DNA from 2 places in the Peribacillus sp. FSL K6-1552 genome. Region 1 is predicted to be linked to the other one. Evidence: riboswitches for the same ligand, from Rfam matches in the RefSeq annotation. Region 1 holds a riboswitch; the other holds the start of a gene.
What was found. A riboswitch is a leader RNA that binds a small molecule or an ion and turns the genes downstream of it on or off. The one in region 1 is predicted to bind S-adenosylmethionine.
Positions count from the first base shown of each region.

Region 2: another riboswitch for S-adenosylmethionine. It lies ahead of NST21_RS12475 (Na+/H+ antiporter NhaC family protein); the one in region 1 lies ahead of metK (methionine adenosyltransferase).

Region 1 is NZ_JBBOST010000001.1:5,132,674-5,140,654, reverse strand. Features, by position in the region: gene NST21_RS24565 (glycosyltransferase) at 1-955, shown strand, start outside; gene NST21_RS24560 (nucleotide sugar dehydrogenase) at 1,001-2,302, shown strand; gene pckA (phosphoenolpyruvate carboxykinase (ATP)) at 2,840-4,426, opposite strand; SAM riboswitch class I at 4,981-5,144, shown strand; gene metK (methionine adenosyltransferase) at 5,307-6,500, shown strand; gene NST21_RS24545 (gamma carbonic anhydrase) at 6,769-7,287, opposite strand; gene NST21_RS24540 (alpha/beta hydrolase) at 7,500-7,981, shown strand, end outside.
Region 2 is NZ_JBBOST010000001.1:2,573,336-2,581,316, forward strand. Features, by position in the region: gene NST21_RS12460 (amino acid ABC transporter ATP-binding protein) at 1-145, shown strand, start outside; gene NST21_RS12465 (hypothetical protein) at 569-724, shown strand; gene NST21_RS12470 (SOS response-associated peptidase) at 786-1,457, shown strand; SAM riboswitch class I at 1,785-1,890, shown strand; gene NST21_RS12475 (Na+/H+ antiporter NhaC family protein) at 2,121-3,431, shown strand; gene NST21_RS12480 (alanine/glycine:cation symporter family protein) at 3,530-4,795, shown strand; gene NST21_RS12485 (hypothetical protein) at 4,970-5,368, opposite strand; gene NST21_RS28830 (GNAT family N-acetyltransferase) at 5,462-5,764, shown strand; gene NST21_RS12490 (TerC family protein) at 5,926-6,663, shown strand; gene NST21_RS12495 (polysaccharide deacetylase family protein) at 7,151-7,885, shown strand.

The sequences.
Region 1 (7,981 bases):
CGCCACAATTGTTACGAAAACAAAACTACCAATACTTTTGACAAGAAGCTATATTTTTTTTCAAATGGTTCATTACGGCCGGAAAAAGAGGTATGACTTTTACCATTCGAATGATTTGAATACGTTAATGCAGGGAGCAATCAGCAGTAAATTTCTAAGACGTAAAAAGCTCGTATATGATTCTCATGAAGTTCAAACAAGCAGAACCGGTTATAATAGCCGGATTTACGGGATACAAGAGAAGTTTCTATTAAAATTTGTCGACGAAATGATCGCCGAAAATCATACTCGTGCTAAATATAATGAAGACTTATACGGTCTGTATCCGAATGTGGTCCATAACTACCCAATCCCTACATTGCCTGAGGAAAGTACAGTCGTGGATTTACACGAGTTGCTCATGCTGCCAGAGGACGAGCCGATATTGTTATATCAAGGCGGCATTCAAACAGGCAGAGGGCTAGAGAAAGTGGTTGAGGCTGTGCCAATGATGGAAGCAGGAACGCTAGTTTTTATAGGAGATGGGAAGATCAAGCCTGAATTAATAAAAAAGGTAGAGTCAATGGGTCTCGAACATCGGGTGAAATTTATCCCGAAGGTACCGGTTGACGATTTGCTTCATTATACCAAAAACGCATATTTAGGTTTTCAGGTATTGAATAATGTCTGCTTTAATCATTATTCTGCTTCTTCCAATAAGTTATTTGAATATATGATGAGCGGAGTACCCGTCATCGCCTGTAGCTTTCCAGAAATTCAAAAGGTAGTCGAGACTGAGGAAATTGGTGTGTGTGTCGACTCCCATGATCCCCGTTCTATTGCGGACGGAGTCAATTATTTATTAAAGCATCCAGAAAAAAGAGCGGAAATGAGCAGCAACTGTCTGAATGCCCGCCTTAAATACAATTGGAAACAAGAGAAAGAAATCTTCATCCAAATCTATCAATCAGCTTAACAAAAACTAGAATACTAGAAGAAAATATGATGAGGAGTGGTTATTATGAAATTATGTACAATGGGACTAGGTTATATAGGACTTCCAACATCTTTAATGTTCGCAAAACACGGTGTAGATGTTGTTGGCGTGGATATCCATCCTGATGTTATTACTAAATTGAATAATGGAAAGCTCCATATTGAAGAACCTGGACTAGACGAAGTGTTAAATGAAGTGCTAGATGCTAAAAGATTTCGTGCTACCTTGAATCCGGAGTCTGCGGATGTCTTCATCATTGCGGTCCCAACTCCAAACAATGAAGATCAACACCAATCCTGTGATCTTACCTATGTTATGCAAGCAACTTCAAGGATCCTTCCTTTTGTTCAGAAGGGAAATGTCATCATTATCGAATCGACGATTGCACCAAGGAGCATGGATGATCATATCAAGCCATTGATTGAGATGACAGGGCTAACGATCGGGCAAGACATCTTTCTCGTACATTGTCCGGAACGTGTCTTGCCAGGGAGAATACTAGAAGAATTGGTGCATAATAACCGAATCGTCGGCGGCATCACAGAAGCCTGCTCCTACAAAGGAAGTCTTGTCTATGAAACTTTCGTTAAAGGGGAAATCATTCGTACGGATGCGAAAACGGCTGAAATGTCCAAGCTGATGGAAAATACTTTCCGTGATGTGAATATTGCTCTTGCGAATGAGTTGGCTAAAGTTTGCTTCGAATTGGATATCAATGTATTGGATGTCATATCAATGGCAAATAAGCATCCACGTGTAAATATTCATCAACCAGGACCAGGGGTAGGTGGACATTGTCTCGCGGTCGATCCTTATTTCATTGTCGCTAAAGCTCCTGAGACAGCTAGAATCATCAAATTAGCCCGCGACACGAACGTTTCGATGCCGTATTATATCGTCAATTGTGTCAGGATGTTACTTGAGGGGATCCGTAAACCAAAGGTAGCGGTTTTTGGACTTGCCTACAAAGGAAATGTAGATGATATCCGTGAAAGCCCAGCCATTGATGTTGTAAATATCCTAATGAGCATGGATCAGGTGGAAGTATCCTTGCATGACCCACATGTCCAATCTGGGAAAATGCCAGTCGTTTCTGTCGAAGACGCTGTAAAAGATGCCGACCTGATTCTTGTCTTAACCGATCATAATGAATTTAAAGAAATGGATTATGACAAACTATCGAACAAGATGGCTCATAAAATGATTTTGGATACTCGGAATTGCATTGATGCTAATAAACATAACATCCAAATTGCCAACTTAGGCAATGTATTCGAATATAAAACAGAACATTTGAAAGAAGTAAGGAAAAAAATGATTATCTAATAAACAACCGATTCTGCAAGGCCGGATATGATAGGGATCTAAAGGGTGTTGACTCAGTCAGCACCCTTTAGAGTTGTACAACATGTTAAAAAAATCATTTGAAATAATAATAGGGATCGGATAATTATTATATGTTCTGTAAATATGACTTCCTATGGGACATGGGAAGAGCAGAATTGGTTGGCCTGGCGCCACCTTCTCCCTATTTATAGGTGGCGGACCAAGAGGGAGTGGAATCATACGTATGAAAAAAGTATGATGAACTTTCTAGTTTATTATATTGGCAAACAGGATGTAGAGGATTTGGCTCAGGAGACCTTTGTCTGGGCTTTTGTGAAACAAAGGGGATAAGACACCAGCTGGAACATAGGTGACAGCCTCTTGGCTGTTTTTAATTCAAAAATACTGGCGCTTCAGGTTAATGTGGCTTTTACAGGAGTGAGATCGTGATGGTCGATTTATCGTTTAGATTAGTCAGTTTATAAAGAAAGGACCAAGCAAGTTTCGCTTGGTCCTTTTGTTTTCTATTTATTAAGATTAAGCAGTCGGTCCGCCAAGTTCTTCAATTTCACTTGGAACGTTTCCGAATTTTTTAAAGTTTGCACGGAATTGAGCAGCAAGAGCTGTTGCTGTTTGTTTATATGCAGCAGGATCTGCCCAAGTCTTGATTGGTTGAAGCACTTCGTCAGGAACACCAGGAACATGAAGTGGAATATCCAAACCGAAGATATCGTCTTTGATTGTCTCGATGTTTGCTAATTCGCCTTCAAGTGCTGCTTGTACCATCGCACGAGTGTAAGCAAGTTTCATACGGCTACCAGTTCCGTATGCACCGCCAGTCCATCCAGTGTTGACAAGGTATACTTTTGCGCTGTGCTCGTCAATTTTATCTCCAAGCATTTCAGCATAGCGTGTAGCAGGAAGAGGTAAGAATGGTGAACCGAAGCATGTTGAGAATGTAGCTTCTGGTGAAGTTACTCCTCTTTCAGTACCAGCCAATTTACTTGTGTACCCACTTAGGAAATGGAACATTGCTTGTTCTTTAGAAAGTTTGCTGATTGGAGGCAGTACGCCTGAAGCATCAGCAGTTAAGAAAATGATTGTATTTGGGTGTCCTGCGATACTTGGGTTCACGATGTTATCAATCGCTTGCATTTGGTATGCAGCACGAGTGTTTTCTGTTAATGAACTATCATCGTAGTTTGCTTCACGTGTTTCCGGATCAACAACTACGTTTTCCAATACGGCACCGAAACGGATGGCATCGAAAATTTGCGGTTCTTTTTCACGTGAAAGGTTAATTGTTTTTGCATAGCAGCCGCCTTCGATGTTGAATACACCGTTAGAAGACCAGCCGTGCTCGTCATCACCAATCAGTTTGCGATTAGTGTCTGCAGATAAAGTTGTTTTACCAGTACCAGACAGTCCGAAGAATAAAGCGACATCTCCTTCACGTCCTACGTTAGCAGAGCAATGCATTGGAAGTATTCCAGCCTCTGGAAGTAGGTAGTTCATGATTGAGAAGATCGATTTTTTCATTTCACCTGCATATTCCGTTCCACCGATTAAGATAGTACGGCGTTCAAATGACACGATGATGAATGTTTCGGATTGAGTTCCGTCCACTTCTGGATCTGCTTTGAAATTAGGTGCAGAAAGAATCGTGAATTCTGATTCGTGACCTCTTAGTTCTTCTTCATTTGGACGGATGAACAAAGTGTGAGCGAAAAGATTATGCCAAGCATATTCATTTACAACTTGGATGGGAAGACGTGATGTTTCGTCCGCGCCGGCGAAACCTTTGAAAACAAAGATCTCTTCTTTTGCTTTTAGGTAGTCAACTACTTTATTATATAGTTTATTGAATACTTCTTCAGAGATTGGTTGGTTTACGGAACCCCAATCTACTTTGTCTTTCACAGAAGCTTCGTCTACGATATATTTATCTTTAGGTGAACGGCCAGTATATTTGCCTGTTTCAGCTTTTACTGCGCCAGTTGATGTCAAAACGCCTTCGTTTCTGCTTAATACTTTTTCAACCAATTGGGGAACTGAAAGTTGAGTTTGCACATTATTTCCTGCCAATAATTGGTGTAACTCATTAGAAACATCTACAGAATTCATATATGAGGTACCTTCCTTTGTTTTAAGTTTTTATATTACAATTAGTATAACACATTCACTTAAATAGTCTATACTATTTATTTTTTTTTGTGATATTTTTTATATGGTTTCCTTAATCATTTTTTAAAATGCGTTATGAACCGAGTACGGGTTCCTGCATATACTTGAATGGAGGAATCTGAACTGGGTGGTGTAATTAGGAAGAAAGCCCATTATCAAGATTAGAATCTTGATCGAATGGGTCTCGTTTCAGGAATATAAAAAAGGTTTGATTCTTTTATTTAATAGGAAGAAATTAAGAATAGAACAACTTGCTATTACATCAAAAGGCAAAATCCTAAAAAGTTATTATGCGGTTCGAAGTCCGCTTTTTCAAGTTCTTATATCTATGGTAATTTTCTACATTTTCGTTTGTTTTCTACATCGAAAATCCAATAATGACAGAGCATTAGCACATTTTTTTTCGTGAAAGCTGTGATGGGGAAAAATGTTCTTTTTCGAAAAGCATTGACAGAATCCGACCAAATACGATAATATCTTAAATTGTACGGATTCTCTTATCCCGAGTTGGTGGAGGGACAGGCCCTTTGAAACCCAGCAACCTGCCATATTGAACTTGACTCCAAGATCAATCGCCGAAAATAAAGCGATAGTTCTTCAAGGAATAGTGGTGATGGTGCTAACCTGAGCAAGGTAAAAAACCCTTGAACGATAAGAGTGAAAGGATAGATGACAGAATTTTAAACCTTTCCTCATTTGCCAGGGAAGGTTTTTGTGTTTTTTAGTAATTCTGTGTCTATAGTTGAAGCTAATAAGGGAAAACGAGTTCCGTAAAAAATCAGGCTTTTGCCTACAACATACTAACTTCCAAGGAGGAAATATGATGTCAAAGAAACGTCTATTTACTTCTGAATCTGTTACAGAGGGCCATCCGGACAAGATTTGTGATCAGATTTCAGATTCCATTTTAGATGCTATCCTTGCTAAGGATGCAAATGCACGTGTTGCGTGTGAAACAAGTGTAACAACAGGTCTTGTACTTGTTGCTGGTGAAATTACAACGTCCGCTTATGTGGATATTCCACGTATCGTTCGTGATACGATTGCAGGAATTGGTTACACACGTGCGAAATACGGTTTCGATGCTGAAACTTGTGCCGTATTGAGTTCTATTGATGAGCAATCTGCTGATATCGCAGCTGGCGTAGACAAAGCGTTGGAAGCTCGTGAAGGAACTATGTCAGATGAAGAAATCGATGCAATCGGTGCAGGGGACCAAGGGCTTATGTTCGGTTTTGCTTGCAATGAAACAGAAGAGCTTATGCCACTTCCGATTTCATTAGCTCATAAACTTTCATTCCGCTTGTCTCAAGTTCGTAAAGAAGAAACGCTTGCTTACTTACGTCCTGATGGTAAAACACAGGTAACGGTGGAGTATGATGAAAATAATCAACCTGTAAGAGTTGACACAATTGTTATTTCAACACAACATGATCCAGAAGTAACTCTTGAGCAAATTCAAGCTGACTTAAAAGAACATGTGATTAAAGCAGTTGTACCAGCTGAATTAATCGATGCTGGGACTAAGTACTTCATTAACCCAACTGGCCGTTTTGTAATTGGCGGACCTCAAGGGGATGCTGGTCTTACTGGACGTAAAATCATTGTTGATACGTACGGCGGATACGCTCGTCACGGTGGCGGTGCATTCTCCGGTAAAGATGCTACAAAAGTTGACCGTTCTGCGGCATACGCTGCTCGTTACGTTGCGAAAAACATCGTAGCTGCTGGCCTTGCTGACAAAGCGGAAGTACAATTGGCATACGCAATTGGTGTGGCAGAGCCTGTATCAATCTCGATTGATACATTCGGAACAGGAACAGTAAGCGAAGAAGTACTAGTTGATCTAGTACGCGCTAACTTCGACCTGCGTCCAGCTGGTATCATCAAAATGCTTGATCTTCGTCGCCCAATCTACAAACAAACAGCTGCTTACGGACACTTTGGCCGTACAGATGTTGATCTTCCTTGGGAACGCACAGATAAAGCTGAGATTTTAAAAGCACAAGCGTAATCAAATAAAAGTAAAAGGTGCCTCGCAACTAGCGAGGCACCTTTTTCAATTGTGAAATGGATTAAATTTGTCGACAGAGGGAATAATTCAAGAAATCCTATTTAAACCAGCCATTTAGTTTTTTACTCGTGAATTATGTAGTTTTACTCGTGAGTTTTAGTGTTTTACTCGTGAATTATGTAGTTTTACTCGTGAGTTTTAGTGTTTACTCGTGAATTATGCAAGTTTACTCGTGAATTATGCAAGTTTACTCGTGAGTTTACATGAATTATTTAATGCGTTCTGCATGTTTATAGTATTGTCCTTTTTCAGCATATTCTCGGACGATACGTTCCATATCCTTGCGATCTTCATCGTTAATTTCGCGTACGACTTTAGCTGGACGGCCGAATGCCAATGTGTTTGGTGGTATGACTTTGCCTTGGGGAACAAGACTTCCAGCACCGATAAAAGCTCCTTCCCCGATTTCTGCTGCATCAAGTACAATCGAGCCCATGCCGATTAGAGCTCCTTTACGAACTTTACAGCTATGTAAAATAACCTGATGGCCGATGGTTACTTCGTCCTCGATAATTAATGGATTATTTGGACTTTGGTGAAGAACGCTGTTATCTTGTACACTTACTTTATTACCGATTATAGTAGGGGCTACGTCGCCACGTATAACGGTATTAAACCAGATTGACGTTTCGTCGCCGATTTTCACATCACCTGTCACGACTGCATTTTCAGCAATATAAGCGCTTTCAGAGATTTCAGGTTCTTTACCTTTAAATGGATAAATAATCATTTTTAATCATTTCCTTTCCGAAGTAGATGTTTTTATGTATTATTTTAATATACCGTATGTAAATAGACTTGGCTATTTATAATAAAAATGTAGAACTTGTTAGAGTTCCTTTTTGTCGAAAATCATGAATATGGTTATAATTTATATATATTATTTTTCAGCTATCTTTGATCGTATACAACAAGAGAAAAGTGAAAGGGGGATTTCGAATGTGGAAATGGGAGACAGAAGGAGACGCAAAAGGCGTCATTGTCATCATTCATGGGGCAATGGAGCATCACGGCCGATATAAGTGGGTAACGCAAATGTGGCTTTCAGCCGGATATCATGTTGTCATGGGCGACCTTCCTGGGCAGGGGATGACAACTCGTGCCTACCGGGGACATATCGATTCCTTTGACGAATATTTAGACGAAGTAAAAAGCTGGATAGAAGATGCCTTCGAATATTCGCTGCCAGTCTTTTTGCTTGGACACAGCATGGGTGGTTTGATTTCGATACGCTTACTTCAGGAAGAAGAGTGGGACATTGCAGGGGTGATTTTATCTTCACCATGTCTGGGCCTCGTGACGAAGCCCCGCAAGTTCTTAACAGCCATTTCGCATGGTTTGAACCTCGTGATGCCTAAGTTCAGAGTCGATTCCGGCTTAACACCTGAAATGGCTACGAGAAGTTCTGAAGTCCGTGAATC
Region 2 (7,981 bases), 2.6 Mb from region 1:
TGTAGCAAACAGAGTAATATTTATGGATGCTGGTGTAGTAGTAGAAGAAGGATCACCTAAAGATATTTTTGTGAAACCAAAAGAAGAAAGAACAAAGAAGTTCTTAAAAAGGGTCTTACCAGAGGATTATATTTTTTACATTTAATTTTTAAATGAAATTAAGTTAATAAGAAAAGGGTGAATTTTTGAAGCTGATCCCCAGTTATAGATTAATAGCGATCACTCTATACATATAAGTAATTAAAACGAGCGCATACTTGTGTTGAAATAATAAATCATTCAGTAATAATCAACGAAATTATGGGCTTTAGTGTAGCCTATATGAAGTAGACAAAAAACGAATTAACTATGAGAACCTGGTTGGGGATTTCGTGTAAATAACTAGTAATCCTACGAGATGAAATTAACGCTTCACTTGATCACTAGATTAAAAAAATGCATAATTGAACGTATGTTTTCAATGCTTTTCTCCTTTCGTTTAGTTAATTGATGACGGTGCTCTTTAGTTTTTACAAGTGAGTTTTTGGTTTATAATAACAATTATCAAGTCTTATCAGGGGGTGAAACTTTGAATGAATATAATGTTACAGTTAAGAATGGCAGCACATTAATTCTGTCAGAAATTATTAAAGCTGAAGATGAAAGAGAAGTCCTTGGCACACTATTGATTACTAGCGAATTATTTAATCAACCTTTTACTGACATTAGGATTTTAGAACGCTAATTTGTTACTGAACTCTCCATTTGTTACAATCATAATAAATCTTAAAACAGTAGGCGATATTATGTGCGGGCGTTTCACCCTTTTCACTGACATTGAAGAAATAATTGACAGGTTTGATATTCAAGCTCCATTTAATGCCGAGTACCAATTCAGCTACAACATAGCACCTTCTCACTCTGTCTTATCCGTTATTAATGACGGATCTAGGAATCGACTTGGATATCTTCGTTGGGGACTCATACCTTACTGGGCAAAAGATGAGAAAATGGGCTACAAGATGATTAATGCCCGAGCGGAGACCATTGCTGAGAAAACAAGTTTTAAGAATTCGTATAAGAAGAAACGGTGTTTGATACTTGCCGACTCTTTTTATGAGTGGAAGAAGGCACCAGAACGAAAAATACCTATGCGAATAAAACTTAAAAGTAATGCCCCATTTGGAATGGCTGGTCTCTGGGAATCATGGAAATCACCTGAAGGTATCACGATATATTCCTGCTCAGTTATTACCACTACTCCGAATGAGCTAATGACTAGTATTCATGATCGCATGCCAGTTATACTTAAACCTGAAGATGAAAAGACTTGGCTGGATCCTTCAATTAATGATACTGCATATCTGCAGCAATACTTAAAATCATTTGATACTGAACAGATGGAAGCTTTTGAGGTATCAACTGATGTGAACTCACCTAAAAATAATTCACCTAAGTTAATACACCAAATTTGCTGAGAGGTCCTAGGACCTCTTTTTGTTTTTCTCTTTTCCTATTAAAGATGAAGTACTTTATCATCGTTCATAAGTTCCTCTTTACTCATTTGAAAAAACCTCCTTATAAAATACTTTAGGCTACACCTTGCGGAAATACACAAAATACTGTACTCTTATATTTGCTTTTCGATGCGGGTATCGATGTCACTTTCCTAGAGTGAATGGATGAAAAGCTAGGGCTGCAAAAAGACAACTTAGCAATGAACAATGCAGTGAACTTGTTAACCTGCCTGATTCTTTACTCGTAGACATCGGAACATTTGATAATATCATTACGTAATTTGGATCTTCTTATCAAGAGAGACGGAGGGACTGGCCCGAAGATGTCTCGGCAGCAGACTTAATAGGAGTGCTGTGCCAAATCCAGCAGGCGAATACGCCTGAAAGATGAGGAGGGTGTTTTTTATAGATTAAAAGACCTCTTCTTATTGTTTAATAGAAGAGGTCTTTTTTCACGTTCAAGGGTTTAGCTTTAGCTTTGTATTGGCTATTATGCTTTTGGAGTCATGCTTACAATAATATGAAAGAAATGCTGGATCTTACTAGAATTTTTTTACCGAATTAGTTCAATGAAAAAGGGCTGTGACATATTTGTCATGGGAAAAATAAAAAGAGGTGTTCATCATGAGTACAAACAATAAAGGGAATCCTTGGGCTTTAGTCCCATTTGTCGTTTTTTTAATTTTATTTATAGGTTCCGGGGTTATTACAAGAGATTTTTATTCATTTCCGGTGATTGTGGCGATTGCGATTGCATCAGCGGCTGCATTGGCAATGAATCGAAAAGAGTCTTTCAATCAAAAAGTTGAAATCTTTTGTAAAGGTGCCGGGGACTCCAATATTATGTTAATGGTTATCATTTTCCTTTTGGCCGGTGCTTTTTCAGAAGTGGCGAATGGAATGGGTGCGGTAGAATCAACGGTGAATCTTGCGTTATCGGTTTTTCCGCAAAATCTATTAATGGTAGGTATTTTCATTATCGCTTGTTTTATTTCTCTATCTATGGGGACAAGCATGGGAACAATCGTAGCGCTAGCACCTATAGGTGTAGGAATTAGTGAACAAACCGATATTTCGCTTGCCCTTTCAATGGCTGCCGTTATTGGTGGTGCGATGTTTGGTGACAACCTATCTTTCATTTCAGATACGACAATCGCAGCTGTTCGAACGCAGGGAACGAAAATGAAGGATAAGTTTAAAGTGAATTTTTTCATTGTTTTACCTGCGGCCATCATCACATGTGTCATCCTTGGTTTTTTAACAATGGGTGAACAAGCAGCTATCTCTCAACATTCCTATAATTGGGTGAAGATTCTACCTTATCTTTGCGTTTTGATCACTGCATTAGCTGGAGTCAATGTGTTCCTTGTCCTCTCCATCGGTATTGTGTTTGCCGGAATTATCGGGTTAGCGGATGGTAGTTATCAACTGATGGGAGTCATTCAAAAAATTGGGGATGGAATGGCGGGAATGTATGAGATCTCTTTTCTTGCCATTTTAATTGCTGGTATGGTGTCAGTCATCAAACATAACGGCGGCATCGATTATCTTCTCCACGTCGTGACCCGTAATAGCAAATCAAGAAAAGGTGCTGAATTCAGCATTGCCGGTCTGGTCGGTTTGACAAATCTATCTACGGCAAATAACACGATTTCTATTATCATTGCCGGTCCGCTAGCCAAAAACATTGCGGAAAAGTATGGCATCGATCCCCGTAAATCGGCGAGTTTGCTTGACGTTTTTGCTTGTTGTATTCAAGGGTTAATTCCATACGGGGCACAACTGCTTGTTGCGGCGGGGGTAGCACAAATTTCACCTGTAAGTATTTTACCCTATTCTTTTTATCCAGTATTAATTGGGATTTGTGGAGTCATAGCCATTTTGATTGGTTTTCCGCGATTTTCAGGGAGTGAAGAGAAGAAACATACTTCTTGAAAAAGTGAATTAAACAGAAAAACACCCTGAATCTTTAGATCTAGGGTGTTTTTTTATATGCGGCTTTTGGGAGAAGGTGCCACAGCGGATAAAAAAGGGTGACATCGTTTCAGGCTTTTTGCATCAGTACTGCTTCACGGGTTGGAACAGGTAACCTTGCAGGTGTTGCCATAGCCATCACAATGGGTGGTCCAGGAGCCGTTTTCTGGATGTGGTTAATAGCACTTATCGGGTCTGCCTCTGCCTTCATTGAAAGTACACTTGCACAAATTTATAAGGTCAAGGATGGCGATACATTCCGAGGTGGCCCTGCTTATTATATGGAAAAAGCATTGAATGCCCGTTGGATGGGTATCACGTTCGCTGTATTGATTTCGCTTACATTTGGGCTTGCTTTCAACTCTGTACAAGCCAACACGATCACAAGTGCGTTCAATGAATCGGTTGGGATCGATAAGTGGGTTACGGCAATCATCCTTGCTCTTGTTACGGCTGTCATCATTTTTGGAGGCATTAAAATGATTGCAAAAGTATCTGAAGTCATCGTACCGATTATGGCAGGAGCATATGTGATAGTAGCGTTGATTATCATTATCATGAATATTACCGAGTTACCGGGTGTTTTTGTTTTAATCTTTGAAAGTGCTTTTGATGGATTAAGGGAAGTTGCTGGTGGAGCATTAGGCGCTGCCATGATGCAAGGAATCAAGAGAGGTCTATTTTCTAATGAAGCCGGGATGGGTAGTGCCCCTAATGCAGGTGCGACAGCAGATGTCAGTCATCCGGTAAAACAAGGGCTCATTCAGTCACTTGGTGTATTTGTGGATACACTTGTCATTTGTAGTTCGACCGCCTTCATCATTTTGGTCTCAGGCCTGTATACATCGAAGGAAACAGATGGTATAGTCCTTACCCAAAATGCACTTGGTACGGCATTAGGATCTTGGGCTGGCATTTTCCTTGCCATTATCGTACTGTTATTCGCCTTTAGTTCCATAGTTGGTAACTACTATTATGGAGAGTCGAACATTGGCTTTATTAATGAAAATAAAGTTTGGTTAAACTTATATCGTATCGCAGTCGTAGGGATGGTGATTTTCGGTTCGCTTGCTTCACTCAAGTTTGTATGGGGTCTAGCTGACTTGCTGATGGGGTTAATGGCCATTATCAACTTAATCGCCATAGCATTACTTGGAAAAATTGCATTTGCTGCACTAGCCGATTATCAAAAACAAAAGAAGAGTGGAAAAAACCCAGTTTTCCATGTAAACAATATTAAAGGTTTGAAGAATGTGGAATGTTGGGGTGATCCATCCGATAATGTGGATGAGAGTAAGAGCAATCGAAAGTTAAAGATAAATTAAGGCCTTTTAGCTTGTAGACAAAGTCCCCTTTTTTAGGGACAAGTCTATAAGCTTTTTATGTATAGGCGATGTTAAATCTAAATGTTGATATGTATACATTAAGAAAGGGAACTCTTGATACATATTAAGTTCCCTTTTTAATTCAACTAACGCTACCCTTTACTTGATTAAGGATTACTCCAAAATCAACGTTATATTTTTATTATCAAGGATAATTTCTTCTACCCAATTAAATATAGTTGAACCAATGTTCATTTTTGCATCCCTTATTTCTTTAATTACTTTTTCTTCATTACTTGGATGGCAATTTTTCAACATCTCATTCAGTATGGTTATTGTTTCTCCGTACCCTAAATCGATTTTAGATTTGACAGAATTTCTCCAAAAAATTGTATATTCTTCTTCAACTTCTATATCACCGAAACCACCAAACAAAATATCATTAAATGCATCGAGACTTCCATTCCACTTGTATTTTCCAGAGAGAACTACATTCGAAAACTCGTTACAGAGTCCATTAAAGTCCGAAAAATTTTCACCATCTAAGACAAAAACTTTGTTAAATTTAATCACCTCTAATACATCATTTTCGTTATTTTAAATAAATCGCCTTCTTCAACTCAATACTTCTTTAGTGAAATAAGAATTAACTTGTCAAACTGAATTTTGACACAGGACGTAACTTCTATATATATTTTAAACGAACTTCAAGGTTTAGAGATAGGAAAAAAATTATTAAAAAGACTCCTTCCTGAATTTAAGAGTTTAGACTTCAATTCAGCTAGTGTTAAAGTGTTAGAGAAAAATAGTTCTTGCCACTTCTATGAGGCAATGGGAGCTAAAATAGTGGATAGCATGTTAACAAACATTGCAGATGATAACTTAAATTATTCGTTTATAGGTGGGAGGATATCAGCATATAAAAAGCATATGTCCTTTCTTATTCCACTATCGGGGCAGAAGAGTTGAATAAGGAAGTGGATACGTTGAGACAATATTGGAATAAGAAAAAGGCAAACTTTCTTTAATATAGGCTGGATGGTATATAATACCGATAATACAAAACGTTATTAAACTCATGTAAGCATACTTATACTGGCTTATGAAGTGATAATTTATAGGGGGATAATATGGAACTTTCTTTATTATTAGAGTATGGCTGGGTATTAATTATTTTGATTTTTTTAGAAGGTTTATTATCTGCAGATAATGCTTTAGTTTTAGCTATTATGTCAAAACATTTACCAGAAGAACTGCAAAAAAAAGCGATTAATATTGGGTTGCTATTAGCTTTTATATTTAGGATTGGTGCAATCTTTATTATTTCGTACCTTTTCCACGTTTGGCAAGTTCAAGCAATTGGGGCTGCTTATTTAATTTTCATCTCGTTAAAACATTTACTAAAAAAGGACCACGGAGAAAAAGAGAAAAAAGGGAAAAGCTATCGTATGACTATTGTGCAAATTGCATTAGCTGATATCGCCTTCGCTGTTGATTCTATTTTAGCAGCGGTAGCTCTTGTCATTGCCCTGCCAGATACACCAATGGGGGAAATTGGGGGGATGGATGGCGCACAATTTATAGTTATTTTATTAGGAGCAATTGCTGGTTTAATTGTTATTAGGTTTGCAGCAGGTTACTTCGTTAAGATATTGACAGAACGCCCTAGTCTTGAAACTGCAGCAATGTTACTCGTTGGTTGGGTTGGGGTTAAGTTATTAATGCATACTCTTGCGCATCCAGCCTTGCACATTATTCCTCACGAGTTTGTTGAAGGACCTATTTGGAATACAATCTTTTGGTCAGTAATGCTGCTTATTGCATTAGGTGGATGGTTTTTATCTAAAGGAAAAACAGAAAAACAGTGAAGCAAAATAAATATATTTGTCTGTAAAAAAATAACGATTTTTAAATTGACAAACGATCATTCCGTTTACTAATTTTGAGTTATTTGATAATTAAACGAAAAGTTTTGTTCAAATAAGGGGTGCTTTACTTTAAAAAGGGAGGTTGCTGCGGCAACCTTTTTTTCTTACATACTAAAGGGGGAGGTGAGTGGTGTAAGGAAAAGTTCTTCTAGAAGTTGCATATGTTCTTTCTAAGCTCTGAAGAAGAAATTGATGATGAAGAATAACAGAAATTCTTATTAAGCAAACAGGGCTATTGGTGAAGGAGGACTTATAAAAAAGCCGATTCCTTAGTGTTTTAGGGAATTACTTTTCATTTGGGAATATCAAAGTCACCATTGATCAAAATGGAAGATAGAATGAAATATGAGAGAAAGCATAATAGAACTATGCTTTTGAGGAACAATAAATTGAAAAGATATAAAAAGGATACAAAGCGAGGAGTTTTATGAAAAAGATAGCAATGTTTTTCCTATGTCTTCTTATCTTAATTTTTCCATCACAAGTTATTGCTCAACGAAAAGTACCTATTTTAATTTATCATTCGATTGAAGAGTTTAATGGACACGGTTCTATGGAGTTATATGTAACCCCAAAGAATTTCGAGAAACAAATGATTTATTTACGAGACCACGGCTACACATTATTAACTTTTGATCGGTGGCAAGACATTAGTAAAGTAAACAAACCCATTTTCATAACCTTTGATGACGGATACAAAAACAACCTGAATGCATTTGCTATCTTTCAAAAATTGAAAAACGAACGTTTTAAACCATCTGGTACCATGTTTGTTATCTCTGACTTTATTGGTCGCTCAAACCGATTATCGAAATCGGATTTAAAAACGATGGCTGATTCGGGTATGATCTCAATTCAGTCTCATACTGCTACACATCCTGACTTGACGAAAATAAAAAATTATGAATATGAACTGAAAGGGTCCAAAGATAAAATTCAAAAAATAACGGGCAAACCAGTTTATGCTCTTGCGTATCCATACGGGAATTTCAATGACAAAGTCGTAGCAGAAACGAAGAAATACTATTTGTTTGGACTTACGACAACTCCTGAACCATTTTCTGAGAAGGACATTAAAGACGAACTCTATCTTTTACCACGAATCTATATCAAATATTCAACTAGCCTTGACGACTTTGCAAAGATTGTTGACAGAGAATGAAGGCGGTTCCTATTCCAAGTAATCGCTTTTTCTATTGGGCCTAAGGGAGAAGTAATAGTGCTTATAAGCTAATGGGTCAGAAACAAGGGAAATTTC